Metabacillus sp. B2-18: one gene and its partner. The protein of the gene in region 1 interacts with the protein of each later gene in a pairwise test. Links are inferred from orthologs where the notes say so. Each region holds a gene or a part of one and is shown on either strand. Other genes may lie near its edges.

Region 1 (17,146 bases):
CTTGCGATAAAAAATAAAACAATCTTTTTAATTGATGATGGTCTGCTTAAGGTAAAGCAAGGTTTAACAACAACAGAAGAAATATTACGTGTAACTGTAGCGGAGTAGGTGAAAACATTGAAGGCAAAAATTGACTCTATATTAAAGCTTGCTTTTGAAAAGCAAGCTTCAGACATTCATTTGTCAGTTGGTGTACCTCCTGTTATGAGAATGAACGGCGAGTTAGTTCGAATTGGCGAAAGCATGTTAATGCCTGCTGATACAGAAGAAATGGCAAAGGCAATGATTTCTTCAGCAAAATGGTCATTGTTTGAAGAAAAAGGAGAGCTTGATTTTTCTTACGGAATTCCAGGTGTATCTCGTTTTCGTGTTAATGCGTTTCGCCAGCGTTCTTGTATTTCCTTAGCTGTACGAATTGTCCCAAGGAATATTCCATCAATAGACGATTTACAGTTGCCATCGATTTTAAAATCAATTGTGGAAAAGCCTCATGGACTGATCTTAGTAACTGGACCAACCGGCAGTGGAAAATCAACAACACTTGCGTCGATGATTTCCTTTATGAATCAAACGATGAAGCGCCATGTTATTACACTTGAGGATCCGATTGAATATTTGCATAAACATCATAAATGCATTGTTGATCAACGTGAAGTTGGTTTTGATACAGGTAGCTTTGCATCAGGTTTAAAAGCAGCACTAAGACAAGATCCAGATGTGATTTTAGTTGGAGAGCTTCGTGATTTAGAAACAATTCACACAGCAATAACGGCAGCAGAAACAGGACATCTTGTTCTTGGTACACTTCACACGTCGTCTGCTGCATCAACGGTTGATCGGATTATTGATGTGTTTCCGGCTAACCAGCAGCCACAAATTCGACTTCAGCTAGCTTCGGTGTTAGTTGGAGTTATTTCACAAAGACTTTTCCCGACTGTTGATAAATCAGGGCGCCGTGCTGTTACAGAAATCCTATTGAATAATTCGGCAGTTGCCAGCATAATACGTAATGAAAAAACATACCAAATTCCGAGCGTGATTCAAACAAGCCGGGCACAAGGAATGAGAACCTTTGAAAGCTCTCTTTCAGAATATGTTAAAGCAGGAATTATTTCTTCTGAAGCAGCTTTACCATACAAACAAGGGACGACAGATTAATGGCAAAATTTAAATATGAAGGTCGTGACCGTACAGGTAAAAAGTCAGGAAAAGTAACTGCCAATTCAAAGCGTGAAGCTGTTATGAAACTGAGTGAACTAGGAATAAGAATAACAAATATTGAGGAAATACCAGAAACACTGCTAACAAAGGATATAGCGATTGGTAATCCTGTAAAGCTTCAGGAATTTGTTATTTATCTTAGACAATTTTCCACTTTGTTACGAGCAGGTGTGACGATAGTAGATGCAACAAATATCTTAGCGAAGCAAACTAGTAGTAAACCGTTACGTAAAGCATTAGAGCAAATGGAAGATGATTTAAAATCCGGACAAGCCTTATCTGTTGCAGCAGCAAAGCATAAACGGATATTTTCTTCGATGTTTGTGAATATGATTAAAGCTGGTGAAGCAAGCGGTAGTATGGAAGAAACGCTGGATCGACTTGCTGTTCAGTATGAAAAACAGCATCGTACAAAGCAAAAAATTCAATCTGCTTTGGCCTATCCAATGGCGGTTGCAATTGTTGCTGTTGTTGTTGTAATCTTTTTACTAGTTTCTGTTGTTCCTACCTTCGTTTCCATGTTTGAAGGGTTTGGAGCACAGTTACCCGCTATTACATTGTTTGTCTTAAACTCTAGTATTTTTATGCAGGAATATTGGTATATTGTTGTCTTGTTTTTTGTTGCTGTTTTTTCAACCTTTTATGCGTTACGTAAAAATAAGCAAACAAAGTATTATTTAGATGTTGTTGCCCTTCGTATGCCGATCTTTGGAAGCATGATACAAAAGGCTGTATTAGCAAGAATGACAAGAACACTCAGTTCGTTATTTTCAAGCTCTGTGCCGATTCTTCAGTCATTATTAATTGTCGAGAAAATCGTTGAAAATGAAGTGGTGGCAAAGGTGATCGCTAATTCTCGTGTTTCCTTGGAAAATGGTTTGTCATTAACTGAACCAATGAAAAAGCACTGGGCATTCCCACCGCTTGTTACTCAAATGATTGCCATTGGAGAAGAAACTGGTTCACTAGATGAAATGCTTGGAAAAGTAGCGGACTTTTATGAAGAAGAAGTAGAAAATAGTACAGACCGACTAAAGTCACTAATTGAGCCGTTAATGATTGTTTTATTAGCAGGAATAGTTGGTACGATTGTCATAGCTATTATTGTTCCAATGTTTGACATATTTAACCATGTGCAGATGTAAATTTACAATATTTTTATATTCACTACCTAAACAATTGATGTATAATTAACATAGATTTAGGGAATTAGAACTAAGCTTTTAGGAGGAAAAGAAATGTTAAAAAAACTTATGAAAAATGAGCGCGGATTGACTTTAATCGAGCTTTTAGCGGTAGTTGTAATCTTAGGGATTATTGCTGCGATTGCGATTCCGGCGATTGGTGGGATGATTGCGAATTCTAAGGCTGATGCTCATATTGCTAACGCTAAGCAAATAGCTAATTCAGCGAGGTTATATGTGACAACTGACAACATAACAGTAGACACGACTGGTACATCAGTTGATATTTCAACTTTAATTTCTAAAGGACATTTAGAAGATAATATTAAAGATCCAAATGGGACTGGTAATGCAAAATATGATCCTACAAATACTAAAGTTATTATAAAGAAAACAGCTAATAATAATTATCAATATTTTGTTAAACTACAAGCCGCAGCTAGTGGTCAAACAGCTGGTAAAGAATATACAGATCAAACTGTATCTGGTGGTAAAGATGTTAATGATTTAGTAAGAACAGATATAAAATAGAGTAATGATAGGAAGATAGATAGTTCTTAATAAAAGGACTATCTATCTTTCTATTGAAAGGAAAGGGAGGAGCCCATTTAATGTTAATCACAACGATCCTACACACCTACATCTTCATACTAGGCGCAACACTAGGCTCCTTTTTCAACGTAGTCGGACTACGTGTCCCAATAAAGAAATCCATCGCATACCCAAGCTCAGCATGCCCAGTATGTGATAAAAAACTATCACCAATTGAACTTATTCCAATATTGTCATACGTACTGCAAATGGGTAAATGCAAAAACTGCCAAACGTCTATTTCACCATTTTATCCATCTATGGAACTACTAACAGCGATTCTTTTTACGATTTCACCGCTTTTGGTGGGATGGTCAAAAGAATTGATTATAGCATGGTCACTTATTTCACTTTGCATGATTGTTACCGTATCAGATTTGAAATATATGATTATTCCTGATAAGGTGAATTTGTTTTTTCTTGTTTTATTTTTTATTGAGAGAATGTTCATACGTACTGAACCATGGTGGGATCCAATTGCGGGTCTAATTGTTGGGACTCTTGTGCCTCTCGTTATTATTTTGGTCAGTCGAGGTGGTATGGGTGGCGGAGATATGAAGCTTTTAGCTGTTTTTGGTGTTGTGCTTGGCTGGAAACTTGTGCTCCTAACCTTTTTTATCGCCACATTAGTTGGTACCATAGTAGGAGTAGTTGGGATGCTGACAGGTAGTGTGAAAAAGGGCAAACCTTTCCCTTTTGGTCCATTTCTAGTTATCGGTGCTTTGGTGGCATATTTCTTTGGTTCTGAACTTATCTCGCTATACATGACTACATTCTTTTCTTACTTATATTAAGAAGGGGTTTTTATAATGGCTCTTCCTTTATTTAGACAAACTAAACATTCTATTAACTTATATATATCAAATTATTCCATTCAACTGCTTGAGCTTAAAAGCACAGATCCACTTGTTGTGAACCATTTTGTTGAAACGTATTTACCTGAAGGAATTGTCGTTGACGGGCAGATTAAGGATGCAGATAAGCTTGCGATGATTTTGGATCAGTGTATGAGTGACTGGGGAATAAAACGTAAACAGGTACGATTTATTACTCCAGATGCATTCGTCAGTGTTCGGAAAGTGAAGGTACCAGCAGATTTAAAAGATGATGAAATAAAAGGCTATCTTTATTTAGAGCTTGGAAACAATATTCATCTTCCTTTTGAAGAGCCTGTATTTGACTTTGTGCCTCTGCAAGAAACAGAGACTGAAAAGGAAATTCTTCTCTTTGCAGCACCAGAGGCTATGATTAAGCAATACACAGAACTGCTTGATGATTTGAAGCTAGAAGCAATTGCTGCAGATTTATCGGCACTTTCTAATTACAGATTGCTTTATAACAAACAGCATGTGAAAAGTAAAGATAACACATTGCTAGTGGAAGTAAAGCTTGACTCGGTAAACTTTAGTATTTTTGAAGATTGTAAGCCAATTTTTACACGTCATTTGCCGTTAGAGGGAATGTTGAAAAAATGGTCGTACAAACTTGAGCCGGAAACGCAATTATACTATCAATATGAATGTAAAGAACCTGAAGAGCTTTCTCTTCAATTTCGGGATGTAGTGAAAGAAATTGAAAAAATCATCAATTTCTATCGTTTTAGTCTTCATCAAGGAGATCACCAAATTACACATATTGAATTATTAGGTGATAACCCGTATATACATGAATTACAGAAGGACTTAAAAGAACTGGGAACATCCATTACTATTTCTCTTTTCAAAGATCGTGTATACACACATAAAAACATAGCTGTTCCCGCTAAGTTTCATACTGTGCTTGGATTAGCATTAAAAGAGGTGTAAAACATCATGTTAGCGGAAATTAATTTACTCCCACAAAAACAGCAACGAAATTACACCAATCTCCTTGTTATCTTAATTGTGGCCATCATGATACTCTGTGCAACGCTGACTATTTTTTCATTACTGAACAAGAAAAATGAACAAATAGCTCAATTAGAACAAGAATATGATACAGCTCAGCAGCAGACAACTGTACTGCAGCAGCAAGCAAGTCAAAGTACTGATTCCGATGCCGTATCAGATTTGGAAAAAGCCATTCAATGGTCTGAAGAATATCCAGTAGATTTTGTTCCTTTATTAAATGAATTAACAAAACAGCTACCTGAAAAAGGGTATTTCTATCAAATGGATTACTTGGATAGCTCTTCACTGGAATTGATTGTACAGTTTGAGTCATCTAGTGAAACAGCCTATTATTTAAAAAGACTTAAAGAATCTGACTTATTAAAAGAAGTGAAATTACTAACAGTAGAAACGGTACCAATTGATGTAGCAGAAGAAGATTCTGTTCCGCGATATCTCGCTGGGTATAAACTGCTTACTGACAGAGCTGCCCTAAAGGCTTTTAAAGAGGAGGACAGTGAAGAATGATTGAATGGAGAAAAAAACATACAATAATCATCGTCCTTACACTTGTTCTATCTTCTCTTGTTGTTTATTTTTCTTATTTACTTTTAATAAAACCAAAAGCTCAACAAATAGAGAGCCTGCAAAGTCAAATTGAAACGGAGAATACACTTATTCAAACTTTGCAAAAGTCTAGTTCTGGATCAAATATTAATGAAGCGATGCTTTCTGCAGTTGAATTACAAAAAATTCTGCCTGTTAGTCCGTTTGAAGAGCAATTTCTTCTAGACTTAGAAAAGGCGGAGACCATTTCGAACAGCATGATTACGTCGTTAACCTTTCAAGAAGGAGAGCAGGTCACTGCTGAAGAAGATGGGGATGAGCTTGTTGAAGCATATGACGAGAAACTAGATCCTGATGCAGAGAATGAGGGTAATGAAGAAGCCTCTGAAGAAGTAGAAACAGAGCCAATGCCGCAAGGATTAGAAAAGTTAACGGTTGAGTTAACCGTAACATCTCCAAGCTATTATGAATTAGAGGATTTTATCCGAATTTTGGAAAACTCTAAAAGAATTACACAAATTGAATCTGTATCAGTAGAAGGAAATCCTGAATTCGTTCATCTGCTTGAAGATAGTGAAGAAACTGATTATGAATACAATGTTGTTGTTTCGACGTTTTATTTACCTAGTTTGGAAGAGTTACGAGAACAGCTACCACCAATTTTTACGCCTGAGCCAAGTGACAAACAAAATCCTTTTACAAATGCGATTGAAGAAGAAGACGAAGATCGATCATAGCATTTTAAAAAAAATGACGAAAAAAATTAAGGATGAGACGACAAATGTCTTGTTCTTTTTTTTTATCCTTCTGTTAGCATTAGATCATTATGAGTGGTCGTGTTTTCAAAGAAGGGTGGTAGGCATATGGACAAGCAGACCTCAGACACAGTAAAAATCAAAATAAATGGTAAAGATCGTCCTGTGTCAGATAAAGAATCAAAAAACGAAGAATATCAAATATCGTCATGGGAAGAGAAGCTACAAGCTGAAAAAGAAATGGCTTCTGCTAAAAAAGAAGAAGAAGATTTTCCTTGGCTTTTGCCTGATGAAGATGACAGTATTTTTGAAGATGACCCTAAGGTAGTAACTCCTAAGAAAAAGAAAATTTTATCAAATTCAACAGTTGCACCTTTTGTTTATTCGAAAAAAGCAAAAAGCAAAAGTAATTTTGTCACATTTCCTTTAAAACAAATGTTCACAGTGATTCTTATGGCTATTTTTCTAGGAGTTGGATTTGGTTATATTGCATTAAACTTTTTATCTAATAAAGATATGCCAGAAGCGTCTGTTCCTACGGTTGTCACAAATGACACACCTGATGCAGCTTCAACCGAGGGTGGTAATACAGAGGAGCCAGCAGCAGCTTCAACCTCTACAGCTACTCTTCAGCTTTACGTTGTACAAGGTGGGATCTTTTCAACGAAAGAGGGAGCAGATACAGTTTCGTCTACTATAAAAAATAAAGGGTTGGCTTCTACAGTGATTGAGGCAGATGGATCTTTCACTGTTTTAGCTGGTATTGGGAAAGAGAAAGCCGAAACAGAAGCCTTAAACAATCTATATAAACAGAACTCGTTTAATGATTTTTGGGGAGGAAAGCAGTTATCCCTTTCTATTGCAACTACAAAGACCCCTGATCAATGGGTAAGCTCAATTGTTACTTTATCTTCACTAGCTTCTCAAGCAACAAACGGGCAAAGTGTGAATCAAGATGAAGTATCAGCTGTTGAGTCACAATTAAAAGAGATTGAAACTGCGAACGACACAGAAAAGTCTTTACTTAGCAAGCTCTCAGAAGCTGCTGCAAATGTTAAAGCTAATAAAGGCTGGGAGGCTCAGCAAGAGATTTTAGAGGTTGTTGCAAGCTTACAATCGTAGAATAAGAGACTGATAAAAGATATTTTTACTCTTTTATCAGTCTTTTTTTTATACAACTTGTTATTTGAGCAATCACTAAAATTCGACACTTTAAAATTTAATATTACAAAATTGTCCTAAAAAAAATCCTTTGGTAAGATATAGAAGTATCTTCTAATCTGAAACGAAGAAAGGATGTTTTGACATGAAAAAAAACCTCATTTTAGCTTCAGCTTCTCCCCGTAGAAAAGAACTTCTAGAGCTTCTCCAACTTCCTTTTGAAGTGATTGCCAGTGAGGTGGAGGAGGTTGTTGACGAGAAGCTCAGTCCTGCCGAAATGGTTCAATCATTGGCTGAGCAAAAAGCCAAAAGTGTAGCCGAAAATGTTTCAAATGCTTTTGTTATTGGATCAGACACGCTTGTTGTTTATGAAGGAAAAATGCTAGGTAAGCCTAAGGACTTCTCTGAAGCCGTGCAAATGCTTAAAATGCTTTCAGGAAAAACACATGAGGTGTATACCGGAGTATGTCTTATAAACAACGATGATGTGCGTTGTTTTTCTGAAAAAACGAGCGTAACGATTTATTCTTTAACAGATAAGGAAATTGATGAATATGTTCAAACAGGTGAGCCAATGGACAAAGCAGGTGCATACGGAATTCAAGGGTATGGATCATTGCTTGTAAAGGAAATACATGGTGATTATTATTCAGTAGTTGGTCTGCCGATCGCTAGAACAAAAAGAGAGCTTGTTGCAGCGGGGTTCACATGGTAAGAGGAAAATTGTAAATCATTTTGTGGCATAAAAAGGTAACAAAGGAAACATTCTATTACACATAGAGAAAAGAATGAACAGAGCAGAAAGGGAAATGAAGGAGGATAAATGGAAACATCAACTTTTAAAATCCGGGATTTCCCTCAAGATGAACGACCGAGAGAACGCTTGTTAAACGAAGGTCCAGATAAACTTTCTAATCAGGAACTATTAGCCATTTTGTTACGAACAGGCACAAAGAAAGAATCTGTACTAGATTTGTCACAAAAACTGTTAAAGCATTTTGAAGGCTTAAGAATGTTAAAAGACGCATCTGTTGAGGAGATCACGACAATTTCAGGGATTGGAACGGCTAAGGCCGTCCAAATATTAGCTGCTCTTGAACTTGGTCGCAGATTCAACCGTTTAACTTATGAAGATCGTTATGTTATACGCTCTCCGCAAGATGGTGCAAATTATGTGATGGAAGAAATGCGCTTTTTAAGTCAAGAACACTTTGTTTGTCTATACTTGAATACAAAAAATCAAGTGCTTCATAAACAAACCGTGTTTATCGGCAGTCTTAACGCATCGATTGTACATCCGAGGGAGGTTGTGCGCCCATAAGGACATTTAGAAAATCTGCATTAGCAAAGCAGTAGGGAAATATCACATTCTTTACCCTATCATCAGCCAACTTATCCGTAAGGGAAACCAAGCGGGGAGTGTAGCATGTTGGAAAAGCCATAAGTTGTCTAGTTACCAAGGCACGACTGAATGGCGAGATGAAATTCATAGATAAGGATGAAAGCTGAATTGCTTGAATGATAGCTCAAGGAGGACTACGGGGACCTTCAGCGGGAGGTAACGATTTACGCTGTGCGAAGTATGCATGTTTCTTAAAAACTTCGAGAAATATGAAGTGATACTGCTTTGTCCATCTTCTATATGGAAGAAACGAGTGAAAATCATATCCGAAACTATGAAATGCTATGTTTCTATATGTCTAAATGGGGATTGCCTAAGTCAGAACGCTGTAAATACAGCTATGCATAATGTCCAATTGGATGAAAAATTTCAAGCTGAAAGGCAAGAAAGATGATGCTGAATATCTGATATGGCAACGGAGCTCTCGTAGTAGTCCGAGATAGGGAAAGCCTATTACATGGCGAAGGGGAGCAGTTTATCTAGTTTAATACCAAATTGGGAAGGAGCGTGAGGCTCTATGAGAAATCCAAAAGTAGTGTTAAACAGTCTAACTTCCAAAGCTCAAAATAAAACGTACGTATTTGAACGGTTGTATCGAAATTTGTATAATACCGAGTTTTATCTAGCAGCCTATGCCAAACTCTATTCGAATAAAGGAAGCAATACAAAAGGTGTCAATAATGACACTATTGATGGAATAAGCTTAGAAAGAATCGAGCGTTTGATTGAAAAATTAAAAGAGCAGTCTTATCAACCAAAACCAGCGCGCAGAACATATATCCCTAAGAAAAATGGAAAGCCACGACCTTTGGGTATCCCGACTTTTGAGGATAAATTAGTGCAAGAAGTTGTTCGGAGCATTTTAGAAAGTATTTATGAGCCACAATTCTCAAATCATTCGCATGGTTTTCGACCAAATCGTAGCTGTCACACGGCTTTAAAAGAAATACGTAACACGTTTACAGGTACGAGATGGTTTATTGAGGGTGATATAAAAGGTTTCTTTGACAATATCGACCATCATGTATTAATTGGGCTTTTACGAAAACGTATCAGGGACGAGAAATTAATTAATTTAATTTGGAAATTCCTTAGAGCAGGTTATGTAGAAGAATGGACTTTTCACAAAACTTACAGTGGAACCCCTCAGGGTGGCATAATTAGTCCGTTATTATCGAATATTTATCTGCATGAATTAGATAAATATGTAGAACAATATGCACTGGACTATAACAAAGGTAAAAAGCGCAGACATAATCTTATCTATCATAACGTAGCATCAAAGATTAATCATAGTAAAAGTAAAAATAAACGTGATTGGGAACGGTTAACTGAAGAAGAAAAAGCTGAAAGGCTTAGAAAATTAAAAGCTCTATATAAAGAGTTACAAAGCCATGAGAGCAAAGACCTCTTTGACCCGAACTACCGTCGAATGAAATATGTGAGATACGCTGATGATTTTATTATCGGGGTTATTGGCAGTAATAAAGAAGCTGAACAAATCAAGAAGGATTTAACAGATTACCTAGCAGATAAACTCAAATTAGAATTAAGTGCTGAAAAAACGTTGATAACAAATAGTAAGACAAACGCTAGATTTCTAGGATACGACATTCGAGTAGCAAGAGATTGGCAAAGAATGAAAATGTCAAATGGTACGAAAAAGCGAAAGTTCAACTATCAAACGAAGCTATTCGTACCACATGAGAAATATATCAAAAAACTCATCAATTTAGGTGCATTAAAAATTGGCAGCAACAATGGGTGGAAACCTGTTCATCGTCCGTATCTAGTGCATAACGATGACCTTGAAATTCTTCGTACGTATAATGCGGAAATTGAAGGATTATATCATTATTTTCGTCTAGCAAGCAATGTGCATGTACTTCAATCTTTCCGTCAAACAATGAAATACAGCATGATTAAAACGTATGCCAGTAAATATAAAAGTACCGTTAGTAAAATCATTACAGAATTTTCGATAAACGGGAAATTCGGTATACATTATAAAACGAAGGATGGTCCTAAAATTGCCTTTTTTACGGAACAACGAATGGAAAAGAACTCGGAAATCAATAAACAATCAGTCGATATAATTGAAAATACGTTACTTTACGGTGGCAGAACAAGCCTCATTGAACGCCTCTTAGCTGAAAAGTGTGAATGGTGTGGTGCAGAAAATGTTCCATTAGAAATGCATCATGTCAATAAACTTAAAGATTTAAAAGGTAAGAAACGATGGGAACAAACCATGATTGCAAGAAATCGCAAGACGATTGCCATGTGTGTAAAATGCCACCATGACTTACACAATGGAAAGTTAGATTGATAAATGGAAAGCCGTATACTCTGAGAGGAGTACGTACGGTTTGGAGGGGAGTTCTTGGAAACCTACTTAGGCAACTAAGCAAGGCGCCGGGTTCTTACCCTACTTTAAGGAAGCTTTAAAAAGATCTGCAGCTTCTTTAATATGCATCCATAATCATCCTTCTGGTGACCCGTCACCGAGTAGAGAAGACATTGAGGTAACAAAACGGTTATCAGAATGTGGAAAGGTGTTAGGCATAGAACTTTTGGACCATCTTATCATTGGTGAACAAAAATTTGTTAGTCTGAAAGAAAAAGGCTACATGTAATACTTTTTTTTTTGAGCAATTACGATATAATAAGTCTTATGGGTTTTTTAGGGTCACCAAAAAAGCTCATGTTTTTATGGAAGATGAAGAAAAGTTACGAAAAAGAACTCACTTGTTAGTAACGAGCAAGCTAACCTCAAAAAGAAGAAAGTTGCATTCTGTCAATTTTCATAAAAATAAGCAAAAGCATATTTCGTTTCAGAAAGGAAGATACACCCTATGTTCGGTATTGGTACAAGAGACCTTGGAATAGATTTGGGGACTGCAAACACACTTGTGTTTGTTAAAGGAAGAGGAATTGTTGTTAGGGAGCCATCTGTAGTTGCTCTGCAAACAGACACAAAGCAAATTGTTGCCGTTGGTAATGATGCAAAAAACATGATCGGACGTACGCCAGGAAATGTCGTTGCCCTTCGACCAATGAAGGATGGCGTTATTGCGGATTATGAAACAACAGCAACAATGATGAAGTATTATATTAAGCAAGCAACGAAAACAAAAGGTGTTTTCTCAAGAAAGCCTTATGTTATGGTTTGTGTTCCTTCAGGTATAACAGCGGTAGAGGAAAGAGCAGTTATTGATGCAACAAGACAAGCAGGTGCCCGTGATGCTTATACAATAGAAGAGCCATTTGCTGCTGCTATCGGTGCAAATCTGCCTGTTTGGGAACCAACAGGTAGTATGGTTGTTGATATTGGTGGAGGAACGACGGAAGTAGCCATTATTTCACTAGGTGGAATTGTTACAAGTCAATCAATTCGTGTTGCCGGTGATGAAATGGATGAGGCTATTACTACATACATTCGCAAAACATATAACTTAATGATTGGTGATCGTACGGCTGAAGCGATCAAAGTAGAAATTGGTTCAGCAGGTTCTCCTGATGGCGTGGAAAACATGGATATTCGTGGACGTGACTTATTAACAGGATTACCGAAAACAATTGAGATTACGGCTGAGGAAATTGCCGAAGCCCTAAAAGACACGGTTTATATGATTGTTGATTCAGTGAAAAATACATTGGAAAAAACTCCACCAGAGCTTGCTGCGGATATTATGGATCGTGGAATTGTGTTAACAGGAGGGGGAGCCCTTCTTCGCAACCTTGATAAGGTGATTGGTGAAGAAACGAATATGCCGGTATTAATTGCAGAAGATCCGTTAGATTGTGTTGCAATCGGAACAGGTAAAGCTTTAGAGCATATTCATTTGTTTAAAAATAAAGCTAGAGACAGTCGTTAACTTTTGTAAGCAATAGTTTTATAAATCAGGCTGGTACTGACTCGCAGTGCTGGCTCTGTTTTATGTTAGTAAGAAGAATAAGATTCTCCTGCAATAATAGGATAAAAAAGACAAAGGTTTTCGCCATTCTACTTGGCGCTAAGCCGAGTTTTTCTACTAAATTAGAAATAAGAGGGTGTTCATCATGCCACAGTTTTTTCTAAATAAACGCCTTATCTTGTTACTAGTAAGTGTGATCGTTTTAGTGGCATTGATTGGTTTTTCTTTAAAAGATAATCGAGAGCTATCATGGCCGGAACAATTTTTGCAAGACACCGTAAGTGTTTTTCAATCAATTTTTCATAAGCCTGCAACATACGTATCAAACTTCTTTGAAAATGTGAACGATTTAAAAAATACGTATGAAGAAAATGAGCTACTAAAAAGTAGACTTGATGAATATATGCAGCTTGAAGCTGATTTACAAGAGTACAAAATTGAAAATGAAAAACTAAAGGCTGAGCTTGGAAAGGTTGCCGATTTAAGGGATTATAATCCAATATTTTCAGCTGTTATAGGTCGAAATCCAGATAAATGGTATGACTATGTATCCATTGATAAAGGAGAACAAGACGGGGTTGAGCCGAACATGGCTGTTGTCACAGCACAGGGACTGGTTGGGAAAGTAAAATCAACCTCTCAATTCACATCGACTGTACAACTTTTAAGTGCAACAGATTTGAAAAATCGAATATCAGCTGAGGTGCAACCACTGCCAGTAGCAGATGGTGATGAAAAAGAAAACGACACAACTAAAAATAATGAGAAAATTACAGGGTTAATTGAAGGTTATGACGAAGAAAAAGGAGCCCTTCTGCTTCGTCGAATTGAATCAAATGTTAAGCTTGTGGAAGGTCAAAAAGTCATAACAGCAGGCATAGGAGGAGTTTTCCCTGGAGGAATTCTTATTGGGGAGATTACCGAAGTAGAGCCTGATTCTTATGGGTTGGAACAAATGGCCTATGTAAAGCCTGCAGCTAATTTTTACGATATTGACCGGGTATGGGTAGCGAAGCGAAACGCAGCATCAGAAGATCCGGTGGAAGCATTGGCTGAAGAGGAGGAGGAGGAATCTTGAGACGTTTCATTCTTCCTTTTCTTGTCTTTTTTTCTTTTATAAGTGAAAGCATCTTTGCACATTTAGTTTCACTTTCATTTATATCCGAAGATTATATATTTGTTCCGAGATTTATTTTAATTTTTGTCATTTTCATAACTGTATACTTAAATCGTACCCAAGGTATGTTATTTGGCTTTATATTTGGACTTTTACACGATATTATTTATATTGAAGTCATGGGAATTTATCTTTTTGCATACGGATTCTTGGCCTATCTTATATCAAAGGCAATGAAGGTACTACATGGACACGTATTAATTGTATTATTTCTTACTCTCTTAGCTATATCTGTGCTTGAATACTATGTTTATGGAATTAACTATTTAATTGATGCAACAAAAATGTCTCTCTATGATTTTACAACGTTAAGGTTACTTCCAACCTTGGCAATGAATCTTGTTGTTGCTGGTTTATTTATTTATCCATTAAAAACATTTTTAACGAAATTAAAGTTGGCAGAGTCAGAGGATTAAGATTAACTGGCAATGAGGTTCCTATAACATTCAATATAAAATGAATGATATGATTACATTAGAAAAACTCGGCTTATTATCAAGTTCTATGGCAAAAGTCTTAGTTTTTCATATACTATCTTTCCTAAAATCTTATATTATTTGATAGTATAAAAAGGATTTAGAGCATTTCTGTCGAATAGTAAAATCGTTGAGGTGAACGTCATGAAGGTCCAAAAACAGCAATATGTTACGATAAAAGGCACTAAAGATGGCTTAACGTTACATCTCGATGATTCATGTTCTTTTGACCAATTGCTCCAGGAGCTTGAGGAAATGCTGTCTTTAAAGCAATATGTTCAACAAGGCGGTCCGGTTATTGGAGTTAATGTAAAGGTTGGAAATCGTTTCATAGATAAGAATCAGCGAGAAAAACTAGAATCGGTTATTAAGCAGAAGCGGAATCTTTTGGTAGAGTCAATTGATAGTAATGTTATGACGAAGGATGAGGCACTAAGATTAAAAAGAGAGACGGAGATCGTTTCTATTACGAAAATTGTGCGCTCCGGTCAAGTTCTTAAGGTGAATGGAGATCTACTGCTAATAGGTGATGTGAATCCAGGTGGAACAGTAAGTGCCACTGGGAATATTTTTGTTCTAGGAGCGTTAAGAGGTATTGCGCATGCTGGTGTAAATGGAAATCAACAAGCTGTAATTGCTGCTTCAATAATGAAGCCAACACAGCTGCGCATCGGTGAGGTTATTAATCGGGCTCCAGATCATATACCAAACGAAGGTAATGAGATGGAATGTGCTTATATTAATGAAGACGAAGAAATGGTAATTGAGAGATTACAGCAACTTACTCATCTACGACCGAATTTAACGAGGTTTGAAGGGGGAATCTAACAATGGGTGAAGCAATTGTCATTACCTCAGGTAAAGGTGGCGTTGGTAAGACAACGACATCGGCAAATATTGGGACAGCTTTAGCTATATTAGGCAAACGAGTTTGTCTAGTAGATACAGACATCGGTCTTCGAAACCTGGATGTTGTAATGGGGCTTGAGAACCGAATTATTTATGATTTAGTAGATGTGGTTGAAGGTCGTTGTAAAATGCATCAGGCACTTGTAAAGGACAAGCGTTTTGAGGATTTACTATATTTATTACCTGCTGCGCAAACAAGTGATAAAACGGCTGTTAAACCGGAACAAATGAAAAAGCTCATTAATGAATTAAAACAAGATTATGATTATATCGTTATTGACTGTCCTGCTGGCATCGAACAAGGATATAAAAATGCGGTGGCCGGTGCGGATAAAGCAATTGTTGTTACAACACCTGAAATTTCAGCTGTTCGTGATGCAGACCGAATTATTGGGTTACTAGAACAAGAAGAAATTGAACCACCTAAACTTATTGTTAATCGAATTCGCAACCATTTAGTGAAAAATGGAGATATGCTTGATGTAGATGAAATAGTGACACATTTATCGATTGATTTAATCGGCATTGTCGCTGATGATGATGATGTTATTAAGGCATCTAACAATGGTGAGCCGATTGCGATGAATCCAGATAACCGTGCAGCAATTGCCTACAGAAATATTGCTCGTCGAATTCTTGGAGAATCCGTCCCATTACAATCTTTAGAAGATCAAAATAAAGGGATGTTTGTAAAACTAAAAAAATTCTTCGGTGTACGAGTTTAAATACTAGATTTATAGATTAAATGACTGGTGTCTTAATTCTAACCATTTTACAATGGTGAATTTTGATACCGGTCATTTTTTGTTCATATCCTGGCAGGACAAGGCATACACTTGTACAAACTTGCTAAAAGGATGGATGGGGATGAGTCATCGAGCGGATGAAGTAAGAAAAAGAATTGCAAAGCGGAAACGCGAAAAAGGTTTATCAAATGGAAATAGTCACGAACCAAGTCGTACCTCCTTATTTATAAGTGATGAAGAGCGATATGGTGGTATTTATTCTCCTCCTACATATGAGGGGGGACCTGGCAAGCCAAACGGAGGACACCCACTCTTTCGAACAGAAGTATTTATGTTTAAGATCTTATTTTCTGCTATATTGGTTCTTGTCACAGCGATTGTCTTTAAAAATGGAGCACCGATGTTTGATCAAGCTAAATCGGTAATCAATTATTCACTTGAGGAAGAGTTTCAATTTGCGACTGTATCTAAATGGTATCAAGATCAGTTTGGAGAACCACTAGCTTTATTTCAACCAAAGGACGAAAACAAAACAGAGACAGAGAACGATACTCAAATGGTACAACTTGCTGTACCGGCCTCAGGTAAGGTGTTAGAGTCATTTAAAGACAATGGACAAGGAATAATGGTGGAAACGAATCGACCATCTGTTGAAGCGATGAATGAGGGGATTATCATCGAAGCTGGCGAAAAAGATCAAACAGGGCTTACGATTGTTCTTCAACATGCTGATGGCACAAAGTCATGGTATGGAAACTTAGATAAAGTGGATGTTGCTCTTTATGACTATGTTGAAAAAGGTAAGGAGTTAGGTAAAATAAAACTTTCTGAAAATCAAAAAGGAACGTATTATTTTGCGATTAAAAAGGGCGATGCATTTATAGACCCAATTCAGGTGATTCAATTTGAGTAAATATCTTTCACTTCTACAAAAAATTCATATACATCCTTTGTTATGGGTCATGATTGCTATTAGTATCGTTACTGCAAATTTCAAACCCCTCTTCTTTTTAATGATTATTATTTTTGTACATGAAATGGGCCATGCAATAAGTGCTCATTTTTTTTCTTGGAGGATAAAAAATATTATGCTTCTCCCATTTGGTGGGGTTGCCGAGGTTGATGAACATGGTAATCGCTCATTAAAAGAAGAGTTTATTGTGGTGCTTGCA
Region 2 (11,788 bases), 180 kb from region 1 along the record:
TATATAGTTAAATAAAGGTATATCGTTTTGTTCTTTAATGAGAACATAATTGAGATGTAGTGGTAAGCAGTTAGTATTAAGAAAAAAATTATACATACTAGTTTGGTGATATCTCCTTACCATTGTCAATGGAGGTACTCGGTTATGCTGTGGGTTAATGATCTTTGACCTTAGACACAAGTTGTCGAGAGTGTAATGTGAGGAGGGGTTAGATGCCCTAGTTTAACTTGTATATCTAGAACTTAATATTTAATCCTTTTATTATCAAATACTACATTTCTTTTGGTCAATTAAAAAGGTGAAATATAATGTTTTGATTCACACGACTATATTTGTGGAGGAAAAAATGGATGAAATTAGTTTAAGGGCTATGTTTCATACCCTAAAAAAACGCTGGATCTTAATTGTTCTTATTCCTTTAATTGCATCCCTAGTTAGTGGTGCTATTTCAATTTTCTTATTAACACCAATTTATCAGGCATCTACACAACTACTAGTAAATCAAAAAGACACGCAGAATCAGTTAGATGCTAATTTATTAAGGAGTAATGTAGATTTAATTAATACCTATAGCGATATTATAAAGAGTCCTGTAATTTTAGACAAAGTAATTGATAAACTTAGTCTATCACAAAGTGTTGAGGAGCTAAATAGTAATATCTCCATAAACAGTCAAGCAAACTCGCAGGTTTTTTCGATATTCGTTGAAGATGTAAATCCAAGAAAGGCAGTCGAAATTGCAAATACTGTATCTGAAACATTCCAACAAAATGTTACTGGAATTATGAATGTTGATAACGTTAGTATTCTTGCGAAAGCTAAACTAAATGAGAACCCTACACCTTTAAAGCCACAACATGTATTGAATGTTACTATTGCATTGGTCATTGGCTTAATGATTAGCTTTGGAATAATTTTTTTAATGGAGTACCTAGATAATACATTTAAAAATAGCCATGATATCGAATCATATCTTGGACTCCCTGTCTTAGGGTCTATTCCAGAAGTTTCTCATAAAAAAAGTTCTAAAGCAAAGGCACTAGGAGGTGAAGCTCTTGAATCAAAAATTGAAGCATAGAGGGAAAAGTACAATTCAATTAATTGCACATAGTAATCCTAATACGGCTATTACTGAACAATATCGGCATATTAGGACCAGTATTATGTATTCCTCAGTAGATAAAGAGCTTAAATCTATTATGATTACTTCATCTGAACCAGGTGAAGGAAAATCTATGACAGCTGCTAACCTGGCAGTTGTTCTTGCACAGCAGGGAAAGAAGGTAGTCCTTGTTGATGCAGATTTAAGAAAACCCTCTATTCATTTTACTTTTAATTCTAGTAATATCGATGGGTTAACAAGTGTATTAACAAAGAAAATCAGCTTAAATGGTGCAATTAGTAGCACCTACGTTCCAGACCTTGACATATTAACATGTGGTCCCATTCCTCCGAACCCTTCAGAACTATTAGACTCAAAGGCTATGGAGTCAGTAATCAAAGAACTAAAAGCGACTTTCGATTACGTTGTTATTGATACACCACCCGTTATTACTGTTACAGATCCGCAAATTATTGCAAATAAATGTGATGGTATTGTTATGGTGGTGAAACGTGGAAAGACTAAGAAAGATAAAGCACAAAAAGCAAAAGAGCTTTTAGAAAAAGCTGAATCTCGATTGATTGGTGTCGTCGAAAATGGAGTTAAGTATACTGAGACTAATTACTATGGAAGGTACAATTAATCAAAAAATCAGCAATTTAGCCTCAAATATGTATCTTTACTTTACAGATAATTTAGGGGGGGAATTTATGAAGAAGTTGGTTATCTTTGGAACCGGGAAGACAGCAGAGTTAGCTCATTATTTTTTTACAATGGATTCAGATTATGAAGTAGTGGGATTTACGGTGGATGCAGGGTACATTGGTTGTAATGAATATTGTGGACTCCCAGTATACAATTTCGAGAACATCGAAAATCAATTATCTACTGATGATGTTTATTTTTTTGCTGCTTTAACCTATACAAAGATGAATGAGGTTAGAGAGAGTAAAATTAAAGAAGCGAAGGAAAAAGGGTTTCGTTTAGCGAGCTATATAAGTACTAAAGCCAATATTTCTAGTAATGTCAAGGTAGGTGAACATTGTTTTATACTTGAAAATAATAATATTCAGCCTTTTGTAGAAATTGGTGAAAATAATGTCTTGTGGAGTGGAAATCATATTGGACATCATACAGAAATAGGAAATAATAATTTTATTACTTCACATGTAGTAATTAGTGGAAATGTTACTATTAGAGATAACTGTTTTATCGGTGTTAATGCTACATTACGTGATGGGTTAGTAATTGCTAATTATACGTTAATTGGAGCAGGATGTTACATTAATAGGAATACAAATCAACATGATTTGTATAAAGCTAACTATTCTAAATTGTCTAAGTTAAAGAGTAATCAAATTAGTATTTAAGCAAATAAAACAATTATGATCTTTCGCTCTCAACCTAGGAATGAAAATGGTTCCCCTCTCCCATAATGTAGATACCACAAACAGTGAGTATATAACGTGTCTTTTATTGGTGGTTTTACCCTGTAAATAAAACTGTTGGAATGAATTTGGTGTACAACCTATTGTTAGCTCTCTTTCTAAGAGATGACTACGAACAGAAAAATGTCTAATTTCAAATTCATTCCACTGTTTGTGGAATAATCTTATCGAAGGTGAATAAAGTGGAGACTTTACACAAATGTTGTGCCGGTTTGGATGTTCACTCAGAAACCATTGTTGCTTGTGTATTACTAGGTGATTCAGAAACTGATATGGAAAAAGTGATTGAAACTTTCCCAACTTTAACCAAGGATTTATTTCGTCTTCTTAAATGGTTAGAAGAAAAAGAAGTTACTCATATTGCAATGGAAAGTACGGGAGTTTATTGGAAACCAGTTTACAACATCTTAGAAGATTTTTTTGACATTACTTTGGCTAATGCACAAAGAATTAAAAACGTTCCAGGTCGGAAGACAGATGTTTCGGACGCAGAATGGATAGCCAAATTATTAAGACATGGACTAATTGAAAAAAGCTTTGTCCCTCCAGAAGACTTTCGAAATCTACGAGATTTGACACGGCTTAGAAAGAAATGGATTGGGCACATGACATCTGAGAAGAACCGAATTCAAAAAGTGTTAGAGACTTCAAACATTAAATTAAGTACAGTTATTTCAGATGTATTTGGTGTTTCAGGAAGGAAACTCTTAGAACAACTAATATTTGAAGGTTTTATTGATCAGGAAGAAGTTGAAAAAAAGATACATGGAAGAATGGCTCATAAAAAACAATTGATTACTGATTCATTATTCGGTACATTAAATGACCATCAACTTTTTCTAATTAAACAATCCTGGATGCATATTACCTATCTAGAAACGTTAATATCCGATATTGAGAAAAGGATCGATGAAATTTTACTAGATTATCAGGAAGAGGTTCAACTTCTAATCACAATGCCGGGTATTAAAAAAGATACAGCAGCAGTCATCATTGCAGAAATTGGAGTAGATATGGGACAGTTTCCAACTTCTAAACATCTCGCTTCATGGGCAGGGTTGTCACCTGGAAATCATGAAAGTGCAGGAAAAAGAAAAAGTACAAGAACGGTTAGAGGAAATCCACATATTAAATCTGCATTGTGCGAAGCTGCATGGGCTGTTTCAAGGAGTCGTAATAAAAGGTTGGGAATCAAATATTGGTCGTTGGCTGCGAGAAGAGGAAAGAAAAAAGCACTCGTTGCCATAGGGCATCGAATGCTTACGATTGTCTATCATATGCTTCAGAACAAAGAACCCTACCAGGAGTTAACTTCAAATTAGCATTATAGACAAAAAATAGAAAAGTTAAACGAGAAACCGTAAGGTACGGTAGCTCTGCTTTCCTATTGCCAAATTTAATTATCTATAGCTTAATCAAAGTTGATCAAGTTTAAACAAGTAATTTATTTTCACAGAAAAAAAGACTGAACAAAATAGGAATTTGTTTACGTTAATTAATAATAAAATAGTTTTACCTCATCTTTTCTGCTTATACTAATTTATTGGGAAGTATTAATTTAAGGATATAAAATTCTTCATTAAACATGGTAGTTTAGGATTCTAAATAAAAAAGAGTGGTGATTTGAATTGAAAGGAATTATTTTAGCAGGTGGAAGTGGCACAAGATTGTACCCGCTTACAAGAGCGATTTCGAAACAAATGCTTCCTATATTTGATAAACCAATGATTTACTACCCACTTTCCGTTTTAATGTTAGCAGGCATAAAAGAAATATTAATTATTTCGACCCCTGAAGATCTGCCAAGATTCATACAGTTACTTGGAGATGGTAGCTCTTTAGGTATTAACTTAACATATAAAATTCAGAAGGAGCCTAACGGCTTAGCTGAAGCCTTTATCATTGGAGAAGAGTTTATTGCTAAAGAGAGTGTGGCACTAATTCTTGGTGACAATATTTATTTTGGTCCTGGTTTTACAGCTGTTTTACAAAGGGCTGCAAGTCGTAAAGAGGGTGCAACTGTATTTGGTTATCGCGTAAAAGATCCTGAGCGTTTTGGTGTAGTGGAATTTGATCAAGATTTTAATGCCATATCCATTGAGGAAAAACCCGAGAATCCAAAGTCAGATTTTGCAGTAACAGGATTATATTTTTATGATAATGAGGTAGTGGAAATTGCAAAAAACATTTCACCTTCAATACGGGGGGAATTAGAAATAACTGACATTAATAAGTATTATCTGAAAAATAATAGATTAAAGGTAGAATTGTTAGGTAGAGGTTTTGCTTGGTTGGATACAGGAACACATAATTCTTTATTAGAGGCCTCGCTTTTTATTGAAACAGTTGAAAAGAGACAAGGTTTTAAAGTGGCATGTTTAGAAGAAATCTCTTACCGAATGGGTTATATTGACAGATTAGAACTGATTGATCTCGCAAGGCAACTAAATAAAACTGAATATGGTAATTATTTATGGAATATTGCTAATGAAACAAAGCAATCAACTTGGAATCTGGTTGGTATCCTATGAAAAAAGATAATATATTAGTTACAGGTGGAGCGGGATTTATTGGCTCAAACTTTATCGCTTATTTATTAGAAAAATATCCCAATTATCATGTTATTAATCTAGATGCGTTAACATACGCAGGTAATATTATGAATCTCCAAGAAATTCAATTACATGAACGCTATGAATTTATTAAAGGGGACATTAGGAATCAGTCGTTTTTACTAGATTTGTTTAAACACTATGATATCCAAAATGTCATACACTTTGCAGCAGAGTCTCATGTAGACAATTCAATAAATAATCCTATTGCATTTACAGAAACAAATGTACTAGGAACACTTAATTTATTAGAAGCTGCAAGAAGTCATTGGATGTTAAACACATCTATATATAAAGAAGGTTATGATCGATCAAGGTTTCATCATATATCTACAGATGAAGTATATGGTACTTTAGGGTCTGATGGATATTTTACTGAAAGAACACCATTTGCTCCTAACAGTCCTTATAGTGCAAGTAAAGCCAGTTCAGATATGATTGTAAGAAGTTATTTTCATACTTATGGAATGAATGTAGTGACATCTAATTGTTCTAATAATTATGGTCCGAAACAACATGATGAAAAGCTAATTCCTACGCTGATTCGAAAAGCTTTACAAGGAGAACCGCTACCTATTTACGGGGATGGACAAAATATTAGGGATTGGCTTTACGTAGAAGATCATTGTAGAGCAATAGATCTTGTCTTTCATAAAGGAAAGACTGGAGAAACGTATTTAATTGGTGGTAAAAATGAGCGAACCAACCTGGAAATTGCCTATACAATTTGCCTGTACCTTGATAGGATAATGCCGAAAACAAGTAGTTACAAAGACTTAATTGAATTTGTTCAAGACCGACCAGGACATGATTTTCGATATGCAATTGATTCAAGCAAAATAGAAGAGGATCTCGGATGGAAACCAAGAGATACCTTTGATATCGGTATAATAAAGACAATGGATTGGTATATCAAAAAATATACTGAGTCAGGAGTAAGAAGATGGACAACTGCTTAATTAATTTTACGGTGATTGGAGATAATAGAGGTTCGTTAATTTCATTAGAAGCACTTAAAAATATACCCTTTGAAATAAAAAGAGTTTATTACATTTACAACACCATCAATGATTTGCCAAGAGGGTTTCATGCTCATAGAGAATTAAAGCAGGTACTTATTTGCACGAGTGGTTCATGTAGAGTTGTTCTAGATAATGGAGAAACCAAAATGGAGCATCTGTTAAATAAATCTAGCCAAGGACTAATTGTAAATAAAATGGTGTGGCGTGAAATGTATGACTTTTCAGAGGATTGCGTGTTAATGGTGCTAGCAAGTGACTATTATGATGAAGCTGATTATATTCGAGATTATGGTGTTTTTTTACAGATGATTGAAAATACACATAAGGTTTTTGAGGGATGATAAATTGATTAATTCGGAAGAGGTATTTATTAAAGAGTTTGAAGAAAAGGATAAAGAAGATTGGAATGCTTTTGTTGAAAGGTCAAAAAATGGTACATTTCTTCATAAGATAGAATACATGCATTATCACTTAGATAGGTTTAATGATTGTTCATTAATATTAAAAAATGCCAAAAATAAAATAGTTGCGATTTTACCCGGTAATGTAGAAGGGGATTTTTTTTACAGTCACAAAGGCTTGACGTATGGTGGGCTTTTAATACTTCCTGAAACAAAACTAGAAGATGTAATGATCTATTTTAATAGGTTCAATCAATATTTAAGAGAAGAAAAAAATATAAAAAAAGTATTTTACAAAGCTATACCTTATATCTACTCGAGTATACCAGCTCAGGAGGATGAATATGCTTTGTTTCGACATAATGCTAAATTAACTGGTTGTGGAATTTCATCAGCTATTCTAATGGAGAATTGCTTGCCTTTCAGTACTTTAAGAAAAAGAGGTATAAAGAAAGCGAAAAAATGGAATTTAGAAATTAAAAAAGACTATTCTTACGAGGATTTTTGGAGAGTATTAACTGAAAATTTAGAATATAGACATGACACAAAGCCTGTACACACTTTAAATGAAATAATTCAACTAAAGAATCGCTTCAAAGAAAATATTGAGCTTTATAGTGTATATATGGAAGGTGAATGCGTGGCAGGAGTCCTGATGTACATTACTGAAAATGTAGCTCATGTGCAATATATTTCAGCAAACCAATCAGGAAAAGAAATTTCTGCATTAGATTTTTTGTTTGATTATTTAATAAATCAAAGATATTCAAATGTTAGATATTTTGACTTTGGTACTTCCGTTGAAAAACAGGGATTTTTTTTAAATGAAGGTTTAAGCTTTCAAAAGCAAGGCTTTGGAGCAAGAGGTGTTGTCTATCAATATTTTGAATATGACCTTAATTGATATTGAGTTATTATTTAAGCTTAGTTAAATAAAGGAGATATAAAATGCTAACCTTTTTAGATTTAAAAGCAGTCAATAATAGTTATCAAATTGAGATTGAGAAGGCCGTCAATAAAGTAATAAACAGTGGCTGGTATATTCTTGGAGAGGAATTAGAACTGTTTGAAAAAGAGTTTGCCGAGTACTGTGGAACAAAATATTGTATTGGGGTAGCCAACGGACTAGATGCTTTAACACTTATCTTAAGAGCATATGAAATTGGCTCTGGGGATCAAGTGATTGTTCCTTCAAATACATACATTGCTTCTATTTTATCTATTTCTGCTAACGGAGCTATCCCAGTATTAGTTGAACCCGATATAAAAAGTTATAATCTGGATCCAGATAAAATAGAGGCAAAAATCACATCGAGAACAAAAGCAATCATGGCTGTTCATTTATATGGGCAAGCGGCTAATATGGAAGCTATTAATCATCTTGCGAAAAAATATAATTTAAAAGTAATAGAAGATGCTGCTCAAGCTCATGGAGCTGTTTATCATAACAAGAGAACAGGGAATTTAGGAGATGCTGCTGGTTTCAGCTTTTATCCTGGAAAGAATTTAGGTGCTTTGGGAGATGGTGGTGCTATTACTACGAATGATTCTCAGTTGGCTGAGAAAATCAGAGCATTAAGAAATTATGGTTCTTACGTAAAATATGAAAACCTTCATAAAGGAGTAAACAGTCGCTTAGATGAAATTCAAGCGGCCATTTTGCGTGTGAAGCTGAAGTCTTTAGATCATGATAATGAAAAACGGAGAGAAATTGCATCCTACTATATGGAACATATAAAAAATAAAAATATCACATTACCAATGATTGTAAACAGTGATGGGTTATCTCATGTTTGGCATTTGTTTGTCATAAGGACCAAGGAAAGAGAAGAGCTTCAAAAGTACTTAACAGAACAAAAAATACAAACATTGATTCATTATCCTATTCCTCCTTATAAGCAATTAGCCTATAGGGAGTGGAATGATCTCAGTTATACTATTTCGGAACAAATTCATAATGAGGTACTAAGCTTACCTATCTCTCCGGTTCAAACAAAAGAAGATACAATGCGGATAGTGGAAGTTATTAATACTTTTCAATTAAGCTAGATAATTAATAAGTAAAAACTAACTTTTGTAATGTCTATAACAATCTAAAATAAGGTTGCTAAAAATTTTCGATACTAGAGGTGCCAAATCCATGAAAAAGATTTTGTTTCTAGGTGGTTCTATACAGCAATTACCGGTTATTAGATATGCTAAAGAGAAGGGATATTACATTATACTTTGTGATTATCTTCCAGATAACCCTGGTATTCCCTTTTCACAAGAGTATCATTGTGTTAGTACAGATAATAAAGAAGCTGTCTTGAAAGTTGCTAAGGATAATCATATTGACGGAATTATTGGCTATATTAGTGATGCTGCCGCTTTAACAGCTGCATACGTAGCAAACAAATTGGATCTACCTTCTAATCCGTTTGAATCGGTATTAACTCTTGTCCAAAAGGACTTATTTAGAAAATTTTTAAAAAAAAATGGTTTTCATTGTCCAAAGGCAGAAAGCTATAAAACAGTCGAAGAAGCAAAGAAGGGTCTAGAACAATTTAATTTTCCTTTAATGGTAAAACCCATTGATTCTTCGGGGAGTAAAGGGATATCTCGAATTGATTCAATAGAAGAATGTGAAGGTGCCTTTAAAAATGCAGCTTTTCATTCAAAATCAAAAGAAGTAATCATTGAAGAGTATATTGAAAGAAGTCATGATTATCAAATTGGCGGAGATGTATTTGTCAAAGATGGAAAATTAGAATTCTGTGGATTCTTAAACTGTCATAGAAATACAGAGGTAAATCCATATGTTCCTGTTGGGAAAAGTTATCCTATTTTAATAAATCAAGAGAAAGTGGAAATAGTATGTGAAGAACTCAACAGAATATTAAAATTGTTAGATATAAAATATGGTGCTTTGAATCTTGAAGTGTTACTTGGGAAAAACGATAAAGTTTATTTCATAGAAATCGGCCCTAGGAATGGAGGGAACTTAATTCCAGAATTTTTAAAAGCAATTACTGGGATAGATTTTATAAAAGCAACAGTTGAAACTGCATTAGGTAATCATGAGGAAATGAGTTTTAATTTTATACCACCAAAAGAGGGGTACTATTCTACATATACAATTCACTCACTAAAAAAAGGAAAATTAGTAAATATTAATTTTTCTGATGAGATAAAAGAAAAAATTATATATAAAGTCATTTACAAAGATAAAGGTGACGAGATAGACATTTTTAATAGTGGAAATAAAGCAATTGGTTTTATTTTTATAAAGTTTGATTCTTTAGAAGAACAAAGATATAAAATGCATAATATGGGTCGATATATTAATGTTCAAGTTGAGGAGGAGATTTATGTATAGTTTAACTACAAATGAGAATAAAGAATTAGAATTTCAAACTACTATAGAAGATTATTTGTTTAATGTAGATAAGTCATTTGAATTCAGGAAAGATTATGGTTCATCTTTTTTTATTTTAGATGTAAAAAAGCTCCAAGAAAACTACAAAAAAATTCATAATGCTTTTAAAAAAAAATATGATAATTTTATTATTGCATATTCTTACAAAACGAACTATCTCCCTTATCTATGTAAAGAATTATCAAGATGTGGCGCCTACTCCGAAGTAGTTTCAAGATTAGAATATGACTTAGCTATAAAAATAGGAATTGATCCAAAAAGAATAGTATTTAATGGTCCCTTAAAAAGTCAAGAGGATATCGATTATGCTTTAGAGAATGAAAGTAAAGTGAATTTAGATTCTATTTATGAATTTAATTTTGTGAAAGAGTATTGTGATAGAAACCCCAATAAACAGGTTAAAATAGGGTTGCGAATAAACTTTGACATTTGGGAAAACAGTATTAATTTGCATACAGATGATTATAAAATTAGTAGATTTGGAATATGCGTGGAAAATGGGAATTTAAAATATGCTATAAATGAAATAACTCAATTGAAGAATGTTAAAATTGTGGGATTGCATGCTCATTTCTCCACTAGACAGAGAAGTGTTGAGACTTATTCAAAAATTACCCAAGGACTGTGTAAAGCAGCAAAAGAAAATAATTTAACTGATATAGAATATATAGACATTGGCGGAGGTATTTCTGGGGAGGTTCCTAAATCTCTTAGAGAACATGCACCAACTTTTGATGAATATGCTGAAGCAGTGGGGGCGATCATGAATGAAGAATTTAGTCATTATCAAAATAAACCAACATTGATTCTAGAACCTGGAATATCTATGGTTGCTAATGCTTTTGTATTTGTAACTAGAGTAATTGATGTGAAAAAAATTAGAGATAAGGTATTTGTTTTAGTTGATGGTAGTGCACATAATATAAAACCGACGTTACATCAAAAGAATCTCCCAATGAAGATTTTAAAACAACAGAAGATAGATAACCCCAGTAAACAAAAATATAATATTGTTGGATATACATGCATGGAGCAAGATTACTTAGCTACTAATTGTATAGGAGAGATTCCACAGAGGGACGATTATATTATGTTTGATAATGTAGGAGCATACACAATTGTGTTTAATCCTCCCTTTATAAAAGAAAGACCTGCTATTCTAGCATACGATCAAAACGACATGTGTGTAGTGAGGAGAAAAGAGACATTCAGACAATTTTTTAATGAAGAAATTTATTGCTTCTAGGCAATATAATTTTTAATAAGAAATTAGGTAAAAATATGAACTTTCTAAAAACTAGTTTACTTTCCGGAATATCAACAATTTTTAAAATGTTATCTAGTTTAATAATTAATAAAATTATTGCGAGTTATGTTGGCCCAGCAGGAATTGCTTTAATAGGTCAATTCCAAAATTTTCTTGTTCTTGTTACCACAATTGGAAACGGGGCAATTAACTCAGGTGTAACAAAGTATGTAGCGGAATATAATGAAAGTGATGATAAAAGACGGAATGATGTTATTAATGCAGGGTTTATTATCACAATTATATTTTCAATTATAGTCGGAGGAATTATTTTTTTTGGAGGTCCGTATTTCTCAACATGGATCTTAAAGTCAGAAGAGTATGAAAAAATATTTATGCTTCTAGGAATTACATTGATTTTCATCAACTTAAATACGGTGTTCTTGTCAATTATAAATGGTCTAAAAAAAATAAAGTTGTTCATTTTTATAAATATCTCAAGTAGTCTTTTATCGCTTATAATAACGTCATTATTAACC

What was found.
Region 2: the proteins of minD (region 1) and LPC09_RS17310 interact in binary tests that used the Bacillus subtilis proteins (3 or more experiments, as listed by UniProt). The link is inferred for Metabacillus sp. B2-18 from one-to-one orthologs.

The regions. Positions count from the first base shown.
Region 1 is NZ_CP088245.1:3,581,943-3,599,088, reverse strand. What follows is about bases 14,147-17,051. They hold minD (septum site-determining protein MinD), read left to right. Parts: upstream 14,147-15,149; coding sequence 15,150-15,953; downstream 15,954-17,051. Other genes in these bases: LPC09_RS18255 (M50 family metallopeptidase), read left to right, coding at 16,880-17,051; LPC09_RS18260 (M23 family metallopeptidase), read left to right, coding at 16,096-16,887; minC (septum site-determining protein MinC), read left to right, coding at 14,464-15,147; mreD (rod shape-determining protein MreD), read left to right, coding at 14,147-14,259. Also shown: LPC09_RS18350 (GspE/PulE family protein), read left to right, coding at 1-108; LPC09_RS18345 (type IV pilus twitching motility protein PilT), read left to right, coding at 118-1,158; LPC09_RS18340 (type II secretion system F family protein), read left to right, coding at 1,158-2,366; LPC09_RS18335 (prepilin-type N-terminal cleavage/methylation domain-containing protein), read left to right, coding at 2,460-2,936; LPC09_RS18330 (prepilin peptidase), read left to right, coding at 3,017-3,790; type IV pilus biogenesis protein PilM, read left to right, coding at 3,806-4,801; LPC09_RS18320 (PilN domain-containing protein), read left to right, coding at 4,808-5,392; LPC09_RS18315 (pilus assembly protein PilO), read left to right, coding at 5,389-6,168; LPC09_RS18310 (SPOR domain-containing protein), read left to right, coding at 6,295-7,308; LPC09_RS18305 (Maf family protein), read left to right, coding at 7,493-8,062; ltrA (group II intron reverse transcriptase/maturase), read left to right, coding at 9,267-11,078; LPC09_RS18285 (rod shape-determining protein), read left to right, coding at 11,605-12,627; rod shape-determining protein MreC, read left to right, coding at 12,812-13,744; more of mreD, read left to right, coding at 13,741-14,146; more of LPC09_RS18255, read left to right, coding at 17,052-17,146. UniProt on the Bacillus subtilis protein: ATPase required for the correct placement of the division site. Cell division inhibitors MinC and MinD act in concert to form an inhibitor capable of blocking formation of the polar Z ring septums.
Region 2 is NZ_CP088245.1:3,393,679-3,405,466, reverse strand. What follows is about bases 1-2,895. They hold LPC09_RS17310 (CpsD/CapB family tyrosine-protein kinase), read left to right. Parts: upstream 1-1,046; coding sequence 1,047-1,745; downstream 1,746-2,895. Other genes in these bases: LPC09_RS17300 (IS110 family RNA-guided transposase), read left to right, coding at 2,733-2,895; LPC09_RS17305 (acetyltransferase), read left to right, coding at 1,813-2,472; LPC09_RS17315 (YveK family protein), read left to right, coding at 347-1,078. In the rest of the region: more of LPC09_RS17300, read left to right, coding at 2,896-3,872; glucose-1-phosphate thymidylyltransferase RfbA, read left to right, coding at 4,179-5,081; rfbB (dTDP-glucose 4,6-dehydratase), read left to right, coding at 5,078-6,121; LPC09_RS17285 (sugar 3,4-ketoisomerase), read left to right, coding at 6,106-6,525; LPC09_RS17280 (GNAT family N-acetyltransferase), read left to right, coding at 6,530-7,489; LPC09_RS17275 (DegT/DnrJ/EryC1/StrS family aminotransferase), read left to right, coding at 7,534-8,634; LPC09_RS17270 (ATP-grasp domain-containing protein), read left to right, coding at 8,726-9,943; LPC09_RS17265 (type III PLP-dependent enzyme domain-containing protein), read left to right, coding at 9,936-11,249; LPC09_RS17260 (O-antigen translocase), read left to right, coding at 11,285-11,788. UniProt on the Bacillus subtilis protein: May be involved in the regulation of capsular polysaccharide biosynthesis. Autophosphorylates in vitro. Phosphorylates and activates in vitro two UDP-glucose dehydrogenases, YwqF and TuaD, as well as the DNA-binding proteins Ssb and SsbB.